Regions from separate parts of the Kocuria sp. CPCC 205260 genome, predicted to be linked through region 4. Evidence: riboswitches for the same ligand, from Rfam matches in the RefSeq annotation. Region 4 holds a riboswitch; each other region holds the start of a gene.
The links. A riboswitch is a leader RNA that binds a small molecule or an ion and turns the genes downstream of it on or off. The one in region 4 is predicted to bind S-adenosylmethionine.

Region 1 (4,362 bases), on a different contig from region 4:
CACCCGCTGGCAGAGGCTCAAGCGCTCCATGCGCTCGACCGGCACCGTCCTGGGGCTGTTCACGGCCTTCCACCTGGCGGATCTCACGCTGGGCACGCGGCCGGCCGCCTCGCGCCGTCACGAGCCCGGTGCCGCCTACGACAACCTGGTGGCATCCCTGCGCCGCCCGCCCGTGGCCGGGCTGTACCTGGCCGCCATGCTGGCGCTGGCCGCCCACACCTCCCAGGGCCTGGTCCAGATCGGCAATGACACCGGCTTGTCCGCCCAGCGCGGTGCCCGCGAGCGCTTCGAGCTGGCCGGGCGGCTGGTCGGCACCGGCGTGGCCCTGGGCAACGCCTCCATCCCCGTGGCCGTGCTCCTGCGCCTGGTGCGCTGAGCCGTCCTCCCCCGCACTGCAACACCGCCTTCCGCGACCGGGTCCCGGCGCGAGGGCACCGAAGGAGTCCCATGCGCATCACCGGCACCCTGCAGGTCGAGGTCTGGCGCCAGGCCGACGGCGAGTCCGAGGGCGGTTTCGAGACCCACACCGTCACCGGCGTGAGCCCCCAGACGACCGTGCTGGAGCTGCTCGACCTGCTCAACGAGCAGCTGCCCGAGGGCATGGAGCCGATCTCCTACGACGACGGCTGCCGCGAGGGCATCTGCGGCAAGTGCGGCGTCACGGTCGACGGCGTGGCCCACGGCCCCCAGCTCAACCGGGCCTCGTGCCAGCAGCAGGTTGCGGCCTTCACTGACGGCGAGCGCGTGCGGATCGAGCCGCTGCGCGCAGCCGCCTTCCCCGTGAAGAAGGACCTGTCCGTGGACAAGAAGGCCGCGCTGCGCACCGTGGTCAAGGCCGCCGGAGGCCCCGTGGGCATGAAGGCACTGACCGAGGCCGGGTGCATCAGCTGCGGGGCCTGCGTGGCCGCCTGCCCCAACGGCTCCGGCCAGCTGTTCGTGGGCTCGCTGCTCACCGAGCTCCCCCCGCTGGCCAAGGACGACGACGACCGCCGCACCCGCTCCGGCAAGGTGCTCGACGCCGCCGAGGAGAGCTTCGGGCCGTGCTCCACCCTGGGCGACTGCACCGAGGTCTGCCCCGCCGGGCTGCCGCTGGAGAATCTCTCGGCAGTGGCGAGGGAGCATCTGCGCCGTCGTCGCTGAGTCGCCAGGCCGCGGCGGCGGCCTGGCGCTGCGGCGCCGGAGTGCGCCTCCGGGATTCTTGTAGTTACACGCCTGCGCGCCCCTTAGCATTCGCAGTTGCGAACACTCGGGCGGGGTCATATATTTGCATCAGCAACTCACCTCTCCCGCTCGACCAGGAGTCCACGATGCACCCCTATATCCCGCAGGCTCAGCCCTACGCCTACCCGCAGGCCACCTGGTCCCCGAGGCCCTCCGCGCCCGGCAGCGCCGTCACCGCTCTGGTGCTCACGATCCTCGTGCTGGCCGGTGCACTGTTGCTCTCCCCGCTCACGATCCTGTTCTCGATCGGCGCCGCGTCCACAGTCACGGAGCCCGACTTCGGCGGCACCGCCGATCTGGTCGCTGCCATGCTCGTCGCGTTCCTGCCCCTGGGCGCCCCGGCGATCCTGGGTGCGGCGCTGGCCATCTACCCCCGCATCCGCATGCCGCGCGAGATGTACCCGTCCTCCGGGGTGAAGACTGCCGCAACCGTCTTCCTGGTCTTGCATCTGCTCACGCTCGTGCTCGCCGTCATCTTCGGCGTCCTGCCGCAGGTCCTGGTGCTGTGAGCACGGCACCACCGCGTCATGGGGCTTGTGCTGTCGGAGCCTTCTTGTAATTTCAGGACACGTTCAAGAGCGCGGCCTCACGGGCCTGGCCGGCCGCGCAGCAACCCGAACTCGATTCCCGGGTGCTTCCAGAGCAGAACGGGCCTCAGCGCACTCGCTGAGGCAAGACTCGACGGGGTCGCGCTGCGCGGCCCGGAAGGCAGGACCTCATGTCCGACGCACTGCACCAAGCACTGGAGTCGAAGCGCTCCGATCTCGAGCATCTGCATCCCTACAACGTGCCGCTGCACCTCGCACCGGAGGCACCCGTGGTGCCGCCGCGCACGAACCACCGGTGGATCGACTTCGGAGATCGGGAGGCCCGGGAGTGGAGCAGAGTCCTGTTCCTCCTCCCCCGCAAGGGCCACTCAACGACCGTCATGGCCTGCGCGCACAGCGTGTGGCGCTTCGGCAACCTGCCCAACGTGAACAATGCCCCGGAGGTGGCTCGGGCCGCCCGCGCTCTCGGACACACCCCGGAGAGCGCCTGGGAGATGCTGGTGACGTTGATCGTCATGCGCCAGGACCAGGAGCACGACCCGGATGTCGCCTACGACCTGAGGGTCTGGGCCCTGTGGATCGAGCGCATGAACCACCTGGAGGACCCGATCACAGCGGCAAGGCACTGCTTGAAGGCCGTCGGTCAGCGCTGATCGGGGCCCTCGGCGACCGACCCGACGAAACAGCCCTCCTCCCCGCCGCTATGGCTGGGAGGAGGGCTGCGTCGTCGTTCAGCGGCGGAAGCGGGTCAGGCCTTGCCCACGCGCTTCATCTGCTGGGTCCAGAACGCGCCGGTGGTGATCACGTCGGTGCCGTCCCAGGCATCCAGCCCGGTGAGGCCGGGGATGTCGGAGCCGTTGAAGGTGGGCTCCTCACCGCGGCGGCGCTGGGCCTCGTAGTTCTTCATCACCTTGACGGCGACGGGCGCCAGGAGGATCAGGGCGATCAGGTTGATCGTGGCCATGATCGCCATCATCACGTCGGCCAGAGACCACACAAGATCCAGGGCGACCACCGAGCCGACCATCACGGACAGGAGCACCAGCAGGCGGTAGCCGTTCATCACCGCGCGCGAGCGGGTGAGGAACATGATGTTCGCCTCGCCGTAGAAGTAGTTGCCGATCACCGAGCTGAAGGCGAACAGGAAGATCGCGATGGTCAGGAAGTGGACCGCCCAGGTGCCCAGCTGCAGACCCAGTGCCGTCTGCGTGAGCGAGGCGCCCTGGGCAGAGTCGCCGAAGCTCGGGTTGGACAGCAGCACGATGAACGCCGTGACCGAGCAGACGAGCCAGGTGTCGAAGTAGACGCCCAGGGACTGCACGAAGCCCTGCTTGGCCGGGTGAGAGACGGAGGCCGAGGCACCGGCGTTCGGCGCGGAGCCCATGCCGGCCTCATTGGAGAACAGTCCGCGGCGCAGGCCCTGGACGAACACGGCCATGAAGCCGCCCACCACGAACTCGCGGATGCCGAAGGCGCCCAGGACGATGTCGGCGACCATGCCGGGGACCTCGCCGATGTTCAGGACGACGACCAGGAGCCCGAGCAGCACGTACAGGATGGCCATGACCGGCACGACTGCCTGGGTGACCGCGGAGATGCGGCGGGCGCCGCCGAAGATGATGGAGGCGGTCAGCACGACGACCACTGCGCCCACGATCAGCTTGAAGGGCAGGGCCCCGGCGGCCGACGGGTCGATGTCCAGCGAGCCCGACAGCGAGTCCACGATCGCGTTGGACTGCACCGAGTTGAACACCAGGCCGTAGGTGACGGTGATGATCACCGCGAACAGGATGCCCATCCAGTGCTTCTTGAGCCCGTAGGTCATGTAGTAGGCCGGTCCACCGTAGTAGCCGGTCTCGCCCTTGCGCTTGTAGAGCTGGCCCAGCAGCGACTCGACGAACGCGCTGGCGCCGCCGATGGCCGCGATGGCCCACATCCAGAACACGGCGCCGGGCCCGCCCACGCTGATCGCGATGGCCACGCCGGCGATGTTACCCGTGCCCACGCGTGAGGCCGCCGAGACGGTGAACGCGCGGAACGACGAGATCGACTTCTTGCCGTCCGGGTCCTCACCGGGAGGGTCTCGCAGCACCCGGAACATTTCCGGGACGGACCGCCACTGGACCGCCCTGGTCCTGATCGTCAGGTAGATACCCGTGCCGATCAGGATCGCGAAGACGATCCAGCTCCAGATGAAATTGCCGACGCTGCCGACGAGCTCAGTGAGCTGCTCCATGTGCACTCCCGCTTCTCAGAGGAATCTGCCGGAGCGATCACAGGCCGTTCCCAGCAGTTGGAGCAATGTACATCACCCCGGTTTCCGGCGAGTTGCGGCTGGTGCCCCGACTGCCCACGCGAAGCGCCGAGCTCGAGGACCTCAGTCCTCGACGACCCGCACCGCCCCCTTGTCCGCCGAGGTCACCATGGAGGCGTAGGCCTTCAGGGCCTTGGACACCTTGCGCTCGCGCGGCTTGGTCGGCTTCCAGGGGGCCTCGCCCTTCTCGGAGCGACGACGCGCCAGCTCGGCGTCGTCCACATTGACGCGCAGGATGCGGTTCTCGACGTCGATCTCGATCTCATCGCCCTGCTCGAT
Region 2 (4,362 bases), on a different contig from region 4:
CGGCCTCGGTGAGGGAAGCAGTGCGGCCGCGGACCTCGTCGATGCGCACACCCGGGGCCGCAGCGCGGGTGCGGCGGGCCTCGTCGGCCTCCTGCAGCTCGGCGGCCACGGCCCCGCGGCCCTCGGCGAGCCCGCGTGCCAGGACGGCGACCTCGCGCACCTTCTCGTCGGCGAAGGCCAGCCAGGACCGGATCTCGGGGTCGAGCTCGGGCTCGGCCTCGAGGGTGTGCGGCACGTGGATCAGCGAGTTCGACGTGGCCACGGAGACCCGGGCGCCTGCGTCGCGGAAGCCCTCGAGCCGCTCGAGTGCGGCGGAGAGGTCGGTGCGCCAGACGTTGCGCCCGTTGACGACTCCGGCCACGAGCACCGGGGCGTCTGCCGAAGTGAACAGGCCGAGCTGGTCGTCGGTGAGACCGCCGCGAACGAGGTCCACGTGCACGGCCTCGGCACCCGAGCCGGTCAGCGCGCCGAGCAGCTCGCCCGCATCGCCGTAGGGGGAGGTGAGCAGCAGCTGGGGGCGCTCGTCGAGCCCTCCCAGGTATCCGGCCGCGCGCTCGATCGCCGCGCGCAGGTCCTGCTGAGAGAGGCGGGAGTGGTCCGCGACCAGGGCGGGCTCGTCGATCTGCACCCACTCGGCCCCGGCATCCTCGAGTGCTGCGAGGATCTCGCCGTAGATCGGCAGCAGCTCCTCGAGACGATCCAGGGGCTCGATGGGCTCGGCTGCGGTGCCGTCGTCCTTGGCCAGGGCCAGGAAGGTCACCGGGCCCACGAGCACGGGGCGCAGGCTCCGGCCCTGCTCGGAGGCCTCGGCCAGCTGCTCCAGCAGGCGGCCGGGCGCTGCGGCGAACTGCGTCTGCGCGCCGATCTCGGGCACCAGGTAGTGGTAGTTGGTGTCGAACCACTTGGTCATCTCGAGCGGCTGCCGGGCGTCGTCGCCGCGGGCCAGCACGAACTCCCCGGAGCGGTCCACGGTTCCGGTCTCGGTGCGCAGGTCGCCGAAGCGCGTCGGCACCGCGCCGACGGCGATCAGGGTGTCGAGCACGTGGTCGTAGAGCGCGTAGGAGCCGGGCACGGCCGAGGCCTGCTCCAGGCCCAGCCCCTCGAGGCGCTCGGCGGTGGAGGCACGCAGCTCGGCGGCGGAGGACTCGAGCTGCTCCAGGTCGCTGCGTCCGGCCCAGTGCGACTCGAGCGCGCGCTTGAGCTCGCGGTTCGGGCCGATGCGGGGATAGCCCAGGATCGTGGCGGTCGGGAAGGCGGCGGGCTGGGCGTCGTTCGAGATGGTCACTGCGGTCTCCTTATAGGTGCGGATGGGGCGCCCGTCGGCGGGCTGGGATGCGGGGATGAGTCCGGCGAGTCCGGCTGAAGGGGTGGGGCGGGGCAGATCGAGCTGCTCCAGGACGTCCAGGGCGGCCTCGTGCTGGTTGAACGTGTAGAGGTGCAGCCCGGGAGCCCCGGAATCCAAGGCAGCGCGTGCGCTGTGCACGGCAGAGCGGACGCCGATCCGGTGGCGCTCGGCGTCCGAGTCGGCCGTCTCGAGCTCGTGGGCCAGCAGCGGGTCCGGCTCCAGGCCGGCCAGGTCGCAGATGCGCAGGTACCGGCGCAGGCTCGTGACCGGCATGATCCCGGGGATGATCGGCAGCTCCACTCCGGCGCGACGAGCCCGGGACACGAAGGCCGCGTAGTCGTCGGCCTCGGGGTAGAGCTGAGTGATCGCGAAGTCGGCGCCGGCGCGCTGCTTGGCCAGCAGCACCTCGAGGTCCTGGTGCACGGAGGTCGACTCGGGGTGCTTGATCGGATAGGCGGCCACGCCGATCGAGACGTTGCCGGCGCACAGCTGGGCGGCTCGGCCGCGCTCGACCGAGCGGATCAGGTCCACCAGATGCCGGGCGAAGGGCAGCTCCTCAGGGCCGGGCTCGACGGCCGGATCCCGGTCCCCGCGCAGGGCCAGGACGCCGCGCACGCCCAGGTCCAGCAGCTCGTGGATCAGCTCGCGCAGCTGCATCTCCGTGACTCCCGTGCACAGCACGTGGGCCAGGGGGCGCAGCGGGGTCTCGAAGATCAGGTGGGACAGCAGCGCCATGGACTGGACGCGGCGCTGCGGATCGACCGCCGCGGTGACCGAGACGTAGTCCGGCACCGTGGGCGCCAGGGCCTCGATGGTCTGCAGGAGGGACTCGGTGCTGGCTGCGCTGCGCGGCGGGTAGAGCTCGTAGGACAGCGCGGGCACCGTCTTGCGGCGCGACGGCGCCCCCGTCTCCGGGGGACGATCCGAGCGCGGTGCTGGGGGATGGTGATCGGGCATTCCGTGTTCGCCTTTCCGTGGATGCCCGATGGAGGGCAGACCACGGGGTGCGCACGGAGGCCCGCGCCGCCGCTGAAGATGCGGCGGGGCACGGGGCCGGTGGACCACGGAAGTCTGAGAAGACGCTCCATCGGTCCTGGCGGGAGCACCGTTCCCCGCGAGATCCGCGGGGATGGTTGCTGCGACGTCGACGAGCCAGGTCTCTCGGTCGCTCTGGATAGATAGCGAGATAAATACCACCCCAGGCGGCCCTGCTTGTCAACCCCCGAGATCTCCCACGGCCGCCAGGGAGGGGCGCGCGATAGGATCGCCCCGGACCGTCGCGCCCTCGGCCCGTGGCGCGCGATCCGCCATGGCCTCCACAAGGCGCGTGGCGCGGCATCCAGACCTCGTGCGGGCCCAGTCAGGAGAGCAATCGCATGCCAGCCATCTCGATCGTCGGAGCCCAGTGGGGCGATGAGGGCAAGGGCAAGGCCACGGACATCCTCGGCGGCCGCGCGGACTACGTCGTGAAGCCGAACGGCGGCAACAACGCCGGGCACACCGTGGTGGTGGGCGGCGACAAGTTCGAGCTCAAGCTGCTGCCCGCAGGCATCCTCTCCCCGCGGGCCACCCCCGTGATCGGCAACGGCGTGGTGGTCAACCCGCAGGCGCTGTTCGAGGAGATCGACGGCCTCGAGGCCCGCGGCGCGGACACCTCCAAGCTGCGCATCTCGGCCAATGCGCACCTGGTGGCCCCGTACCACCAGACCCTCGACCAGGTCACCGAGCGGTTCCTGGGCAAGCGCGCGATCGGCACCACCGGTCGCGGCATCGGGCCGGCGTACATGGACAAGATCGGGCGCCTGGGCCTGCGCGCGCAGGACATCCTCGACGAGTCGATCCTGCGCCAGAAGATCGAGGGCGCCCTGCGGCAGAAGAACGAGCTGCTGCTCAAGGTCTACAACCGCCGCGCGTTCGAGACCGACGAGATCGTGGACTACTTCATGGGCTACGCCGAGCGCATGGCGCCCATGATCGTGGACTCCACACGCCTGCTCAACGACGCCCTGGACCGCGACGAGACCGTCCTGCTCGAGGGCGGGCAGGCCACCTTCCTGGACGTTGATCACGGCACGTACCCGTTCGTGACCTCGTCGAACCCCACCACCGGCGGCGCCTGCGTGGGCGCGGGCATCGGGCCCACGCGCCTGACCCGCTCGATCGGCATCATCAAGGCGTACACGACCCGCGTGGGCGCCGGTCCGTTCCCCACCGAGCTGTTCGACGAGTCCGGGGAGCGGCTGCGCACCGTGGGCGGCGAGTTCGGCGTGAACACCGGGCGCCCGCGCCGCACCGGCTGGTACGACGCCGTGATGGCGCGTCACGCCTCGCGGATCAACGGCTTCACGGACTACTTCGTGACCAAGCTCGACGTCCTCACCGGGCTCGAGGAGATCCCGGTGTGCGTGGCCTACGACGTCGACGGCGTGCGCCACGACGAGATGCCCATGACGCAGACCGAGTTCCACCACGCCAAGCCGATCTACGATACCTTCCCCGGCTGGTCGGAGGACATCTCGCAGGCCCAGACCCTCGAGGACCTGCCGGCCAATGCGCGCGACTACGTCCTGACCCTCGAGTCCATGTCCGGCACCCGGTTCTCCGCGATCGGCGTGGGCCCGGGCCGCGAGAACACGATCGAGCTGCGCGACCTGATCGACTGACGTCGCCTCGCCTGTGCGATGACAGGCGCTCGGGATGGTGACAGATCGGCACCCCATCAGCCCTGATGGGGTGCCGATCTGTCACCATCCGCTGCGTGACCGTCCCGCGCGCGGACCGGGCTCACCCGCCGTGTCGGATAGCATCTGGCAGACCCCTGGGCGTGCTGCGCCTCATCGTGCATGCAGGCGCCCCTGATCGATGCCCGTCGCGGCGCCGTTCGATCCCCGACGTCGGAAGTGACTGACCGTGTCCACACAGAGCACCAGACTGGACCCCGCCTCGGCGCGGTCCGAGGGCGAGGGCCTGCGCCGCAGCCTCAAGACCCGGCACATGACCATGATCGCCATGGGCGG
Region 3 (4,362 bases), on a different contig from region 4:
CATGCGCAGCGACAGGGTCTTCAGCCCGCGCGCGGCCAGGAAGCAGTCCTGGGGCCCGGCGACCGCCCCGCCGGCGAACTGCTGGAAGCCCACGAGCTCGGCCAGCGTTCCTCCGGGCGAGAAGCCGCCCACGGCCTCGACCTCCCAGGCCCGGTCCGAGACGACGACCGCCCCGCCCAGCACGTCCGAGTGCCCGCCGATGTACTTGGTGGTGGAGTGCACGACGACGTCGGCGCCGAACTCCAGCGGACGCTGAAGGTACGGCGAGGCGAAGGTGCTGTCCACGATCAGCAGCGCCCCGGCATCCTGGGCGATCTGGGCGATGCCCGTCAGATCGGCGATGCCCAGCAGCGGATTCGTGGGGGTCTCGACCCAGATCACCCGCGTGCCCGCCTCCACAGCCCCGCGGACCGCATCGAGCGAGGTGACGTCCACCGGCGTGTGCCGGATCTGCCAGGGAGCCAGGACCCTGGTGATGAGCCGGTTGGTGCCCCCGTAGCCGTCGGCGCCCAGGACCACATGGTCTCCGGGGCGCAGCACCGAGCGCAGCAGCGCATCCTCCGCCGCGATCCCGGAGGCGAACGCGAAGGCCTGCTGCCCGCCCTCGAGCGCGCACAGCTGCTCCTCGAAGGCATTGCGGGTGGGATTGGAGCCGCGGGAGTACTCGTGGCCGTCGCGCAGGACGTTGATGCCGTCCTGGACGAAGGTGGAGGTCTGGTAGACCGGCGGGATGACCGCACCGGTCAGTCGGTCCGGCTCCTGGCCGGCGTGGACGGCGCGCGTGGTGAACCCGCTCATGCCTGCACCTCCTGGCGCTGGTCGCGGCGCGCGCCGCTCGGCTCGTCCTCGGAGCGCACCGGGGCGCCGTCCGTCGACGGTCCCGGGGCACCTTCTGCGGCCGGGATCTCAGCGCCGCGCGCGGCCTCGACGCGCAGCAGCTCATCGAGCGAGGACTGCAGATCGGCGATCAGGTCGTCGACCGCCTCCAGCCCGATCGACAGCCGCAGGGTCTGCCAGCTGATCCCGCCGGCCAGTCGCTGCTCCTCCGAGAGACGGCAGTGGGTCATGGCCGCGGGATGGTTGATCAGCGAGCGGACGTCGCCGATGTTGGCCACCAGCTTGAAAAGCCGCAGGGAGTCGACGAATCCGGCCACTGCGGCATCCGAGCACTCCAGCTCGAAGCCGAAGACCGACCCGACGCCCTGGGGGAAGTCGCGCTCGGCGATCTCCCGATCGGCGGAGCCCTCGATCAGGGGGTGGTGCACGCAGCGCACCGCCGGATGCGTGCTCAGGAACTCGGCGATGCGAGCGGCGCTGTCCGAGTGGCGGCGCATGCGCAGGTCCAGCGTCTCGAGGCCCTGGATGATCTGGGAGGCGTTGAACGGCGAGAGCGTCAGACCCAGGTCGTGCACGAACTTGGCCCGGCACAGATGCAGGAACGGCGAGCCGCCGCGCAGCTTCTCGCACAGGCTGATCCCGCCCCAGCGCGCTCGCGGCTCGGTGAACTGCGGCCAGCGAGCGGCCTCGGCCTCCCAGTCGAAGCGACCGGAGTCGATCACGACGCCGGCCAGCGACGTCCCGTGCCCGCCGAAGAACTTGGTGGCCGAATGCACCACGATGTCCGCCCCGTGCTCGAAGGGCCGGTACAGGATCGGCGTGGCCAGGGTCGAGTCGACGATCACCGGGATCCCCCGCTCATGGGCGATGCGGGAGATCGCGTCCAGATCCGCCAGCGTGGCCAGCGGGTTGCCGATGGACTCGAGGAAGAAGCCCCGAGTGTCCTCCGTGATCGCCTCCGACCAGGCCGAGGGGTCAGCGGGATCGACGTAGGTGACGGTCGCGCCGAGATCGGCCAGCGTGTCACCGAGCAGGTCGACGGTGCCGCCGTAGATCTTCTCCGAGACCACCAGGTGCTTGCCGGGGCCCGTGCTGATCAGCGCGAGCAGGGCCGCGGCGACGGCGGACTGGCCCGAGCCCATGGCCACGGCTCCCACTCCGCCCTCGAGATCGGCGACCTTCTGCTCCAGGACGGCGACCGTGGGGTTGCCCGTGCGGGAGTAGGTGAAGCCCGGGGTGGTCTGGGCGAACATGGCGGCGGCAGCCGCGTGGTCCGGGAATTCGAAGGCCGAGGACTGGTAGATCGGCACCGGCAGCGTGGCCTGGGCGGGGGCGGCAGGGGCGCCCGGATCGGATCCTGTCCGGCCGGCGTGGATCTGGCGTGTGGCCAGCGAGGTCGAGCTCTTGAGCTCGTCGCAGGGCGAGGACGTCATGAGAGGTGTCTTCCGTGACGGGGTGCTCTTGACCTGCACGTCCCGCCGGAGCTTGTTCGTGCGCTGCGTCAGGTGCAGGCCGCTTCGTCATCCGAACCACCCTTGAACATGGGGTTGGTGCACAGCCAAGTCGGAGCTTGGCAGCTGTGTCTCGTGAAGCCGGTCCCATACTAGCACCCCACCGATCGAGCCGTCAGGACCTCCGTGCGGGCGGGACCAGCAGCAGGACCGCCGCGACCATGGCCGCCGCGCCGCCGAGGGCCAGCGGGATGCCGAGCAGGAAGCGGACCTCCAGCACGGCTGCGGAGAAGACGAGGACGGCCGCTGCGAGGATGCGGACCCACGCCCGTCCGTCCGGCGATGAGGAGCGATCGGGACTCGAAGCTCGCAGCGGCGCGGATCCGTCGGCTCGGGGCGCGCTCGAGGGCCGCTCACCCGAGGGCGATCCTCCGGCTGCGGGCCCCTCCGGTTCGGGCTCGCGGGCGACGATCCGCCCCGCCACGGCCTCCAGGACGCCCAGCGGACGCACGACCAGCAGGACCATCGCCCAGCACAGCAGCCCGATCGGCAGGCGCCACAGCCACCACTGCGCCGAGCCGGGCACCGGATCCGGGCCGCCGAGCAGCCACCACACCGCCATCACGGCCACGATCACCGGCAGGTGCCACAGGTACAGGGTCGTGGCCCGCGAGCCGACGACCCAGGCGACGGCCTGCGCGGGACGCCATCGCATGAGCCGCTCGAGAGCCGGCGAGCACAGCTGCAGGACGCAGGCCTGAGCCGCGCCGAGGGCGATCATGCACAGCGTGGGCGGGTTCAGGGCCGACAGTCCGTCCGCACCCCACCAGGGCAGGCTCGTCAGGCAGAGCATCACCAGGACCGACAGGGCCGTGATCCCGAGCAGTCTTCCTGCCGAGGCACGAGCGAAGGATCCGTCGTGGCGGAAGAAGCCGATCTGATGGATCGCCAGCCAGACCGGCGCGAAGCCGAGCAGGCCCCACCACGGCTGCTCCGCGGCGATGCGCAGCACCTCGATCGCAGCGCTGAGCCCCACCAGCGCAGCCAGGGTGAGGACGGGCCGGCGATCGTGCAGCCCGTGCAGCAGCGGCACACCGACCAGGCACGCGGTGTAGGCGCCCACGAACCACAGGTGCATCCCGAGCCCCTGAAGCGCCATCGAGGCCCAGTCGGCGGGCATCCCCACGAGCGCCGCGAGGGCGCCGGCCAGCGCCAGGGCGACCCACACAGCGCTCGCCGGCACGACCAGGCGCAGCAGCCGGGCGCGCACCCAGGCCGGCCCGCGGACGCCCTCCGCCGACTGGCGCGACCACGAGATCGCCGAGGCGCACCCTCCCACCACGAAGAACAGCGGCATGACCTGCACGAGCCATGACACCGGGGCGTACCAGGAGGCCTCCGTGGGTGCCATGACGCTGCGCAGCGCGCCCGTGCTCGGATCCGTCGTGAGCGTGACCAGCAGGATGTGGAGCACGACCATGGCGATCAGGCAGGCGACCCGAGCAGCATCCAGCGCGAGATCGCGCTGCGCAGGGATGGTCTGCGCAGCGCGCCGGCCGCGGGAGGTGCTCAGCTTCGTCACGTCTCCGATCGTCACACGGCGGCGGCATCGCAGGTGGCGCGGCGGGTGCCCGGGAGCGCAGCAGCGCGATTGTGACGTCAGAGCGTCTTCTTCCGCAGGTCAGGGGCATCGGATCGCCCCGAGGCCTTCTGCAGGAAGGCCTCCGCTGTTACGGTTACCCAAGAGTCATTTAGATATGGCGGATCGGGCATGAATCCGCCTGGATCCGCGCTGTGGCAGGGCTGAGAGACAGCTCCGCTTCCCCCGGTGGGTCTGTACGCGGCACAGCGGATCGCCTAATCTGGACTCGGGTCGCACCACGATGACGTCGGAGACCCTTCCCCCGCAATTCCGACGATCAGCGCAGGAGCAGCAGTGACTGTCACGAGCACCAGACTGGGCCGGCTGGGGTCTCCCCAGCACCACAAGACGCCCCGCTCCCCCATGTGCCATGAGTGCACCACCGATCTCTACCTCAAGTTCCGGGTCTTCCTGCCCTCCACCCGCAAGCGC
Region 4 (4,362 bases):
AGATCATGCCGATGTCGCGACGGATCGGGGCCAGCTGATTCTCGGTGCGGCCGTCGACCCGGCGGCCGTCGACCTCGACGACGCCGGAGGTCACCGGCTCCAGGCCGTTGATCAGGCGCACGAGCGTGGACTTGCCGGCACCCGAGTAGCCGATCACGCCGAAGATCTCGCCTCGGCGGATGTCGAGGGTGACATCGTCGACTGCGGTCACGTCCCGCTTGGTCCTGCCCTTGCCCGTGGTGAAGGACTTGGTGACGCCGTCGAAGCGCACGATCGCCTCGGTCTCGGGCCCGGGCCGACGCCGCTGCGTGTCAGCGGCGTCGGCCACCGGCTCGCTGCCGGGGTGGAACTGCTCGGCCGGGGTCACTTCTGGAGGTCCTCCTCGTAATCGGAGAGGACCTGCTCCAGCTCCTCCTGCGAGAGGTCCATGGTCACCGCGGTGCCCTTGCTGTCCTCCTTCTCGGCCTCCTCGACCTCCGGGGTGTGGAAGAGATCGGCGACCTTGTGGAGGGTCTCGTCGTCCTTGTTGGCCTCGGTGGTGGCGAACAGGTTCACGTACGGACGGGCGTTCTCGTTCTCGGCGCCGTCGGAGGCCAGGGCCGAATCGGGATCGATGTCGCCGCGGGCCAGGAAGTCGTTGTTGATGACGGAGCCGGCCACGGAGTCCAGAGACAGCACGGTCTGCTCGGCCGAGACCGGGGTGACGGAGACCTTCGAGGCCTCGGTGTCGATGTCCGACTCGGTCGGGGCGGTGGTGTCCGAGGTGAACTCGACCAGGCCGTTGGCCTGCAGCAGCAGCAGCGCGCGCGACTGGTTGATCGAGTCGTTGGGGATGGCGATCTCGTCGCCGTCCTGGATGTCCTCGAGCGACTCGTACTTGTTGGAGTACAGGCCCAGCGGGTAGATCGAGGTCGAGGCGATCGGGGTGATGCTCTCCCCGGAGCTGTTGTTGTAGTCCGCCAGGTACGCGATGTGCTGGAACCAGTTCATGTCGACGTCGCCGGAGACGGTCGCCGGGTTGACCTGGCTGTACTCGGAGAGCTCGACCAGCTCGACGGTGATGCCCTCCTCCTCGGCCTTCTCCACGAGGGCCTCGTTCACGGGGGTGGTGCCGACGACGCCGATCTTGATGACCCCGTCGTCGTAGGGGGCCTCATCGGAGTCGCCGCCGCCGCCGCAGCCGGCGAGGGTCAGGCCGAGGACTGTGGTCACGGCCAGGGCGGAGAGACGGTGTGCGCGCATGGGAGGGGTTGCCTTTCGTTCAGCGAGCTGTCCGATCCCATCGGGGTGACCGGCGGCGCTGAACGTCAGGCGTGCGCATCGATGCTGCGCACGAACCCAAATCCGTGCTTGCCGCGGTGCGGAACCGGAGCCGGATGGTCATCTGGGGCACCCCACCACGGTGAGAGGGTTGCCGTCCGGCCAGCCAGAGCTTCGCGCCGGATCTCGTCATCCGGCGCAGATCCTAGCATCTGAGTCCGGTGCGGGCGAGCCCCCCACGAGGCCTGGCACGGGCTCTGGCTCAGGCACCGACTGCACGTCGGCCGCGTCCCGGCTCATCGACGCCTCTGCCTCACCAGCTCATCAGCGCGGGAGCGAGCCCAGGCCTCGGCTGCCAGCACCGATTCGAGGCTCAGCTCGTCGACGGGCTCATGCTCCCGCACGACTTCGGCCACGAGCTCGACGATCTCCAGGAAGCGCAGGCGCCCGGCGTGGAAGGCCAGGACCGCCTGCTCGTTCGCGGCGTTGAACACGGCAGGGCCGGTGGGCCCTGAAGCCGCCGCCTCCTTGAGCAGACGCACCGCTGGGAAGGCCTCCTCATCCAGCGGCTCGAAGCTCCAGGTCGCCGCCTGAGTCCAGTCGCACGGCGAGGCGGCGCCCGGGACCCGATGCGGCCAGCCGAGGCCCAGCGCGATCGGCAGGCGCATGTCCGGCGGGGAGGCCTGAGCCATGGTGGAGCCGTCCACGAACTGCACCATCGAGTGCACGACGGACTGCGGGTGCACCACCACGTCGATGCGCTCCAAGGGGATGTCGAAGAGCAGGTGGGCCTCGAGGACCTCGAGGGCCTTGTTGACCATGGTCGAGGAGTTCGTGGTCACCATCAGCCCCATGTCCCAGGTGGGATGGGCCAGGGCGTCCTGCGGGCGCACGTCCCGCAGGGAATCGCGCGAGCGCCCGCGGAAGGGTCCGCCGGAGGCCGTCAGCACGAGCCGGTCGACCTCTGCCGACGCGCCGCTGCGCAGCGCCTGGGCCAGGGCTGAGTGCTCGGAGTCCACGGGGATCAGCGGGTCGTCGTGCGGGGAGGCCTGCGCGGCCCGGCGCACCAGCTCACCGCCGGCGATCAGCGACTCCTTGTTGGCCAGGGCCAGCAGCTTGCCGGCCTCCAGGGCGGCAAGGGTGGGGGCCAGCCCGATCGAGCCGGTGATGCCGTTGAGGACGAGATCGGCCCCCGGCGCTCGCGCCGCCTGCACGGCGGCCTCCGATCCCGCGAGGATCTGCGGGGAATAGTCCTCCCCCAGCGCCAGGACCCGCGAGGCGATCATGCGCTCGAGCAGCGCCGCGTCCTGGACATCGCCGGACGTCGCCACGAGCGGGGCCCGGGTCTCGACGGCCTGCTCCGCGAGCAGCTCGAGGTTCGACGAGCCGGCCGCCAGGGCCACCACCCGGAATGGGGCCTGCTGATCGGCCGACGCCGCGGCGGTGCGCACGACGTCGAGCGCCTGCGTGCCGATGGAGCCGGTCGAGCCCAGGATGCAGATGCGGCGCTGGGACTCGGCCCACAGGGGAGCCTGGGGGGCGGGACGCTGTTCGCTGGAGATCTCGGACATGGCTCCAGTATGCCGACCTGCCTCCAGCGCTGCCGGAGCGCGTTGGACGCGCCCCCCCTTCCGCGCACGCCCCCTGGCCCGGAGGAGACGAAGCGCCCCGCCCCTCTCGACGAGGGACGGGGCGCTTGCAGGTGCTGCGGAACGCGTCGGCTCAGCGCTCGACGGCACCGCCGCGGCTGCCCTTGGTGAGGGCGCCGTAGATGAACAGCACGACGAGCGCGCCGATGATGGCGAGCACGATCGAGCCGATGGACAGGGTGCTGCCGGCCGGGTGCAGGCCCGGGATGACCATGGCGATCAGGCCGCCGACGAAGGCGCCGACGATGCCCAGGATGATGGTCATCACGATGCCGCCGCCCTGCTTGCCGGGCATGATGAGCTTGGCGATGGCGCCGGCGATGATGCCGAGAACCAGCCAGGCGATGATGGATCCGATCATGGTGCTTCTCCTCTTCCGGGACGCAAGTGCGACGTCCCTGAACTGGGGGTCGAGTGCTCAGACTGCTGAGCATCTCCTCGAGAGTAGACCCTGAGCGGCTCGGGGGGAGCATCCTAGCCCCGAGCCGCTGAGGCGTCTCTCACACTTCTCTCAGATGCACTTGTGCATCGAATCGCCCCAGGTCAGCCCCGAGATGATCCGAGAGCCGCGCAGCTCAGTGATCGACCGGGGGCTCGGCCCCGACTCCCGTCATGGAGCGGACCTCCATCTCGGCCTGCTTCTCGCGGTTCTCGCGGCGGCTCTCCGTGAGCGAGCCGATGATGGCCAGCAGGAAGCCGACCGGGATCGAGACGATGCCCGGGTTGGTCAGCGGGAACCAGGCGAAGTCGGCGCTGGCGATCATTGAGGTCTCCGCCCCGGACATCACCGGGGAGAAGATGATCAGCACGACCGCGGTGATCAGGCCGCCGTACATGGACCACACCGCGCCGCGGGTGGTGAAGCGCTTCCAGTACAGCGAGAACAGGATCGTGGGCAGGTTCGCCGAGGCTGCGACCGCGAAGGCCAGGGCCACCAGGAAGGCGACGTTCTGCCCCTGCGCACCGATCCCGCCCAGGACGGCCACGACGCCGATCACGACCACGGTGATCTTGCCGACCCGCAGCTCCTCCTTGCCGGTGGCCTTGCCCTTCTTGAGCACGTTGCCGTAGATGTCGTGGGCGAACGACGCCGATGCCGTGATGGCCAGACCCGCCACGACCGCCAGGATCGTGGCGAAGGCGACGGCTGCGATGAACCCGAGCAGCAGGGATCCGCCGAGCTCGTAGGCCAGCAGCGGCGCCGCCGAGTTCACTCCGCCCGGAGCCGCCGCGATGCGGTCGGCGCCGATCAGGGCCGCGGCCGCATAGCCGAGCACCAGGGTGAAGAGGTAGAAGGTGCCGATCAGCACGATGGCCCAGACCACCGACTTGCGGGCCTCCTTGGCCGTGGGGACCGTGTAGAAGCGCATCAGCACGTGGGGCAGGCCCGCCGCGCCGAGCACCAGGGCCAGGCCGAGGGAGACGAAGTCGAGCTTGGTGACCTCGCTGAGCC

Region 1: another riboswitch for S-adenosylmethionine. It lies ahead of RF645_RS04910 (hypothetical protein); the one in region 4 lies ahead of RF645_RS11025 (MetQ/NlpA family ABC transporter substrate-binding protein).
Region 2: another riboswitch for S-adenosylmethionine. It lies ahead of metE (5-methyltetrahydropteroyltriglutamate--homocysteine S-methyltransferase); the one in region 4 lies ahead of RF645_RS11025 (MetQ/NlpA family ABC transporter substrate-binding protein).
Region 3: another riboswitch for S-adenosylmethionine. It lies ahead of RF645_RS07130 (O-acetylhomoserine aminocarboxypropyltransferase/cysteine synthase family protein); the one in region 4 lies ahead of RF645_RS11025 (MetQ/NlpA family ABC transporter substrate-binding protein).

The regions. Positions count from the first base shown of each region.
Region 1 covers NZ_JAVKPT010000002.1:50,049-54,410, forward strand. The annotation lists gene RF645_RS04895 (succinate dehydrogenase) at 1-376, shown strand, start outside; gene RF645_RS04900 (2Fe-2S iron-sulfur cluster-binding protein) at 448-1,140, shown strand; gene RF645_RS04905 (hypothetical protein) at 1,308-1,730, shown strand; SAM riboswitch class IV at 1,792-1,905, shown strand; gene RF645_RS04910 (hypothetical protein) at 1,940-2,422, shown strand; gene RF645_RS04915 (sodium:alanine symporter family protein) at 2,518-4,005, opposite strand; gene ilvD (dihydroxy-acid dehydratase) at 4,147-4,362, opposite strand, start outside.
Region 2 covers NZ_JAVKPT010000002.1:73,364-77,725, reverse strand. The annotation lists gene metE (5-methyltetrahydropteroyltriglutamate--homocysteine S-methyltransferase) at 1-2,302, opposite strand, end outside; SAM riboswitch class I at 2,427-2,526, opposite strand; gene RF645_RS04995 (adenylosuccinate synthase) at 2,722-4,008, shown strand; gene RF645_RS04990 (amino acid permease) at 4,340-4,362, shown strand, end outside.
Region 3 covers NZ_JAVKPT010000002.1:530,808-535,169, reverse strand. The annotation lists gene RF645_RS07135 (cystathionine gamma-synthase) at 1-798, opposite strand, end outside; gene RF645_RS07130 (O-acetylhomoserine aminocarboxypropyltransferase/cysteine synthase family protein) at 795-2,270, opposite strand; SAM riboswitch class IV at 2,320-2,429, opposite strand; gene RF645_RS07125 (acyltransferase) at 2,464-3,870, opposite strand; gene RF645_RS07120 (hypothetical protein) at 4,225-4,362, shown strand, end outside.
Region 4 covers NZ_JAVKPT010000007.1:86,066-90,427, forward strand. The annotation lists gene RF645_RS11020 (methionine ABC transporter ATP-binding protein) at 1-271, opposite strand, end outside; gene RF645_RS11025 (MetQ/NlpA family ABC transporter substrate-binding protein) at 364-1,242, opposite strand; SAM riboswitch class IV at 1,342-1,454, opposite strand; gene dxr (1-deoxy-D-xylulose-5-phosphate reductoisomerase) at 1,557-2,831, opposite strand; gene RF645_RS11035 (GlsB/YeaQ/YmgE family stress response membrane protein) at 2,983-3,270, opposite strand; gene RF645_RS11040 (cation acetate symporter) at 3,485-4,362, opposite strand, start outside.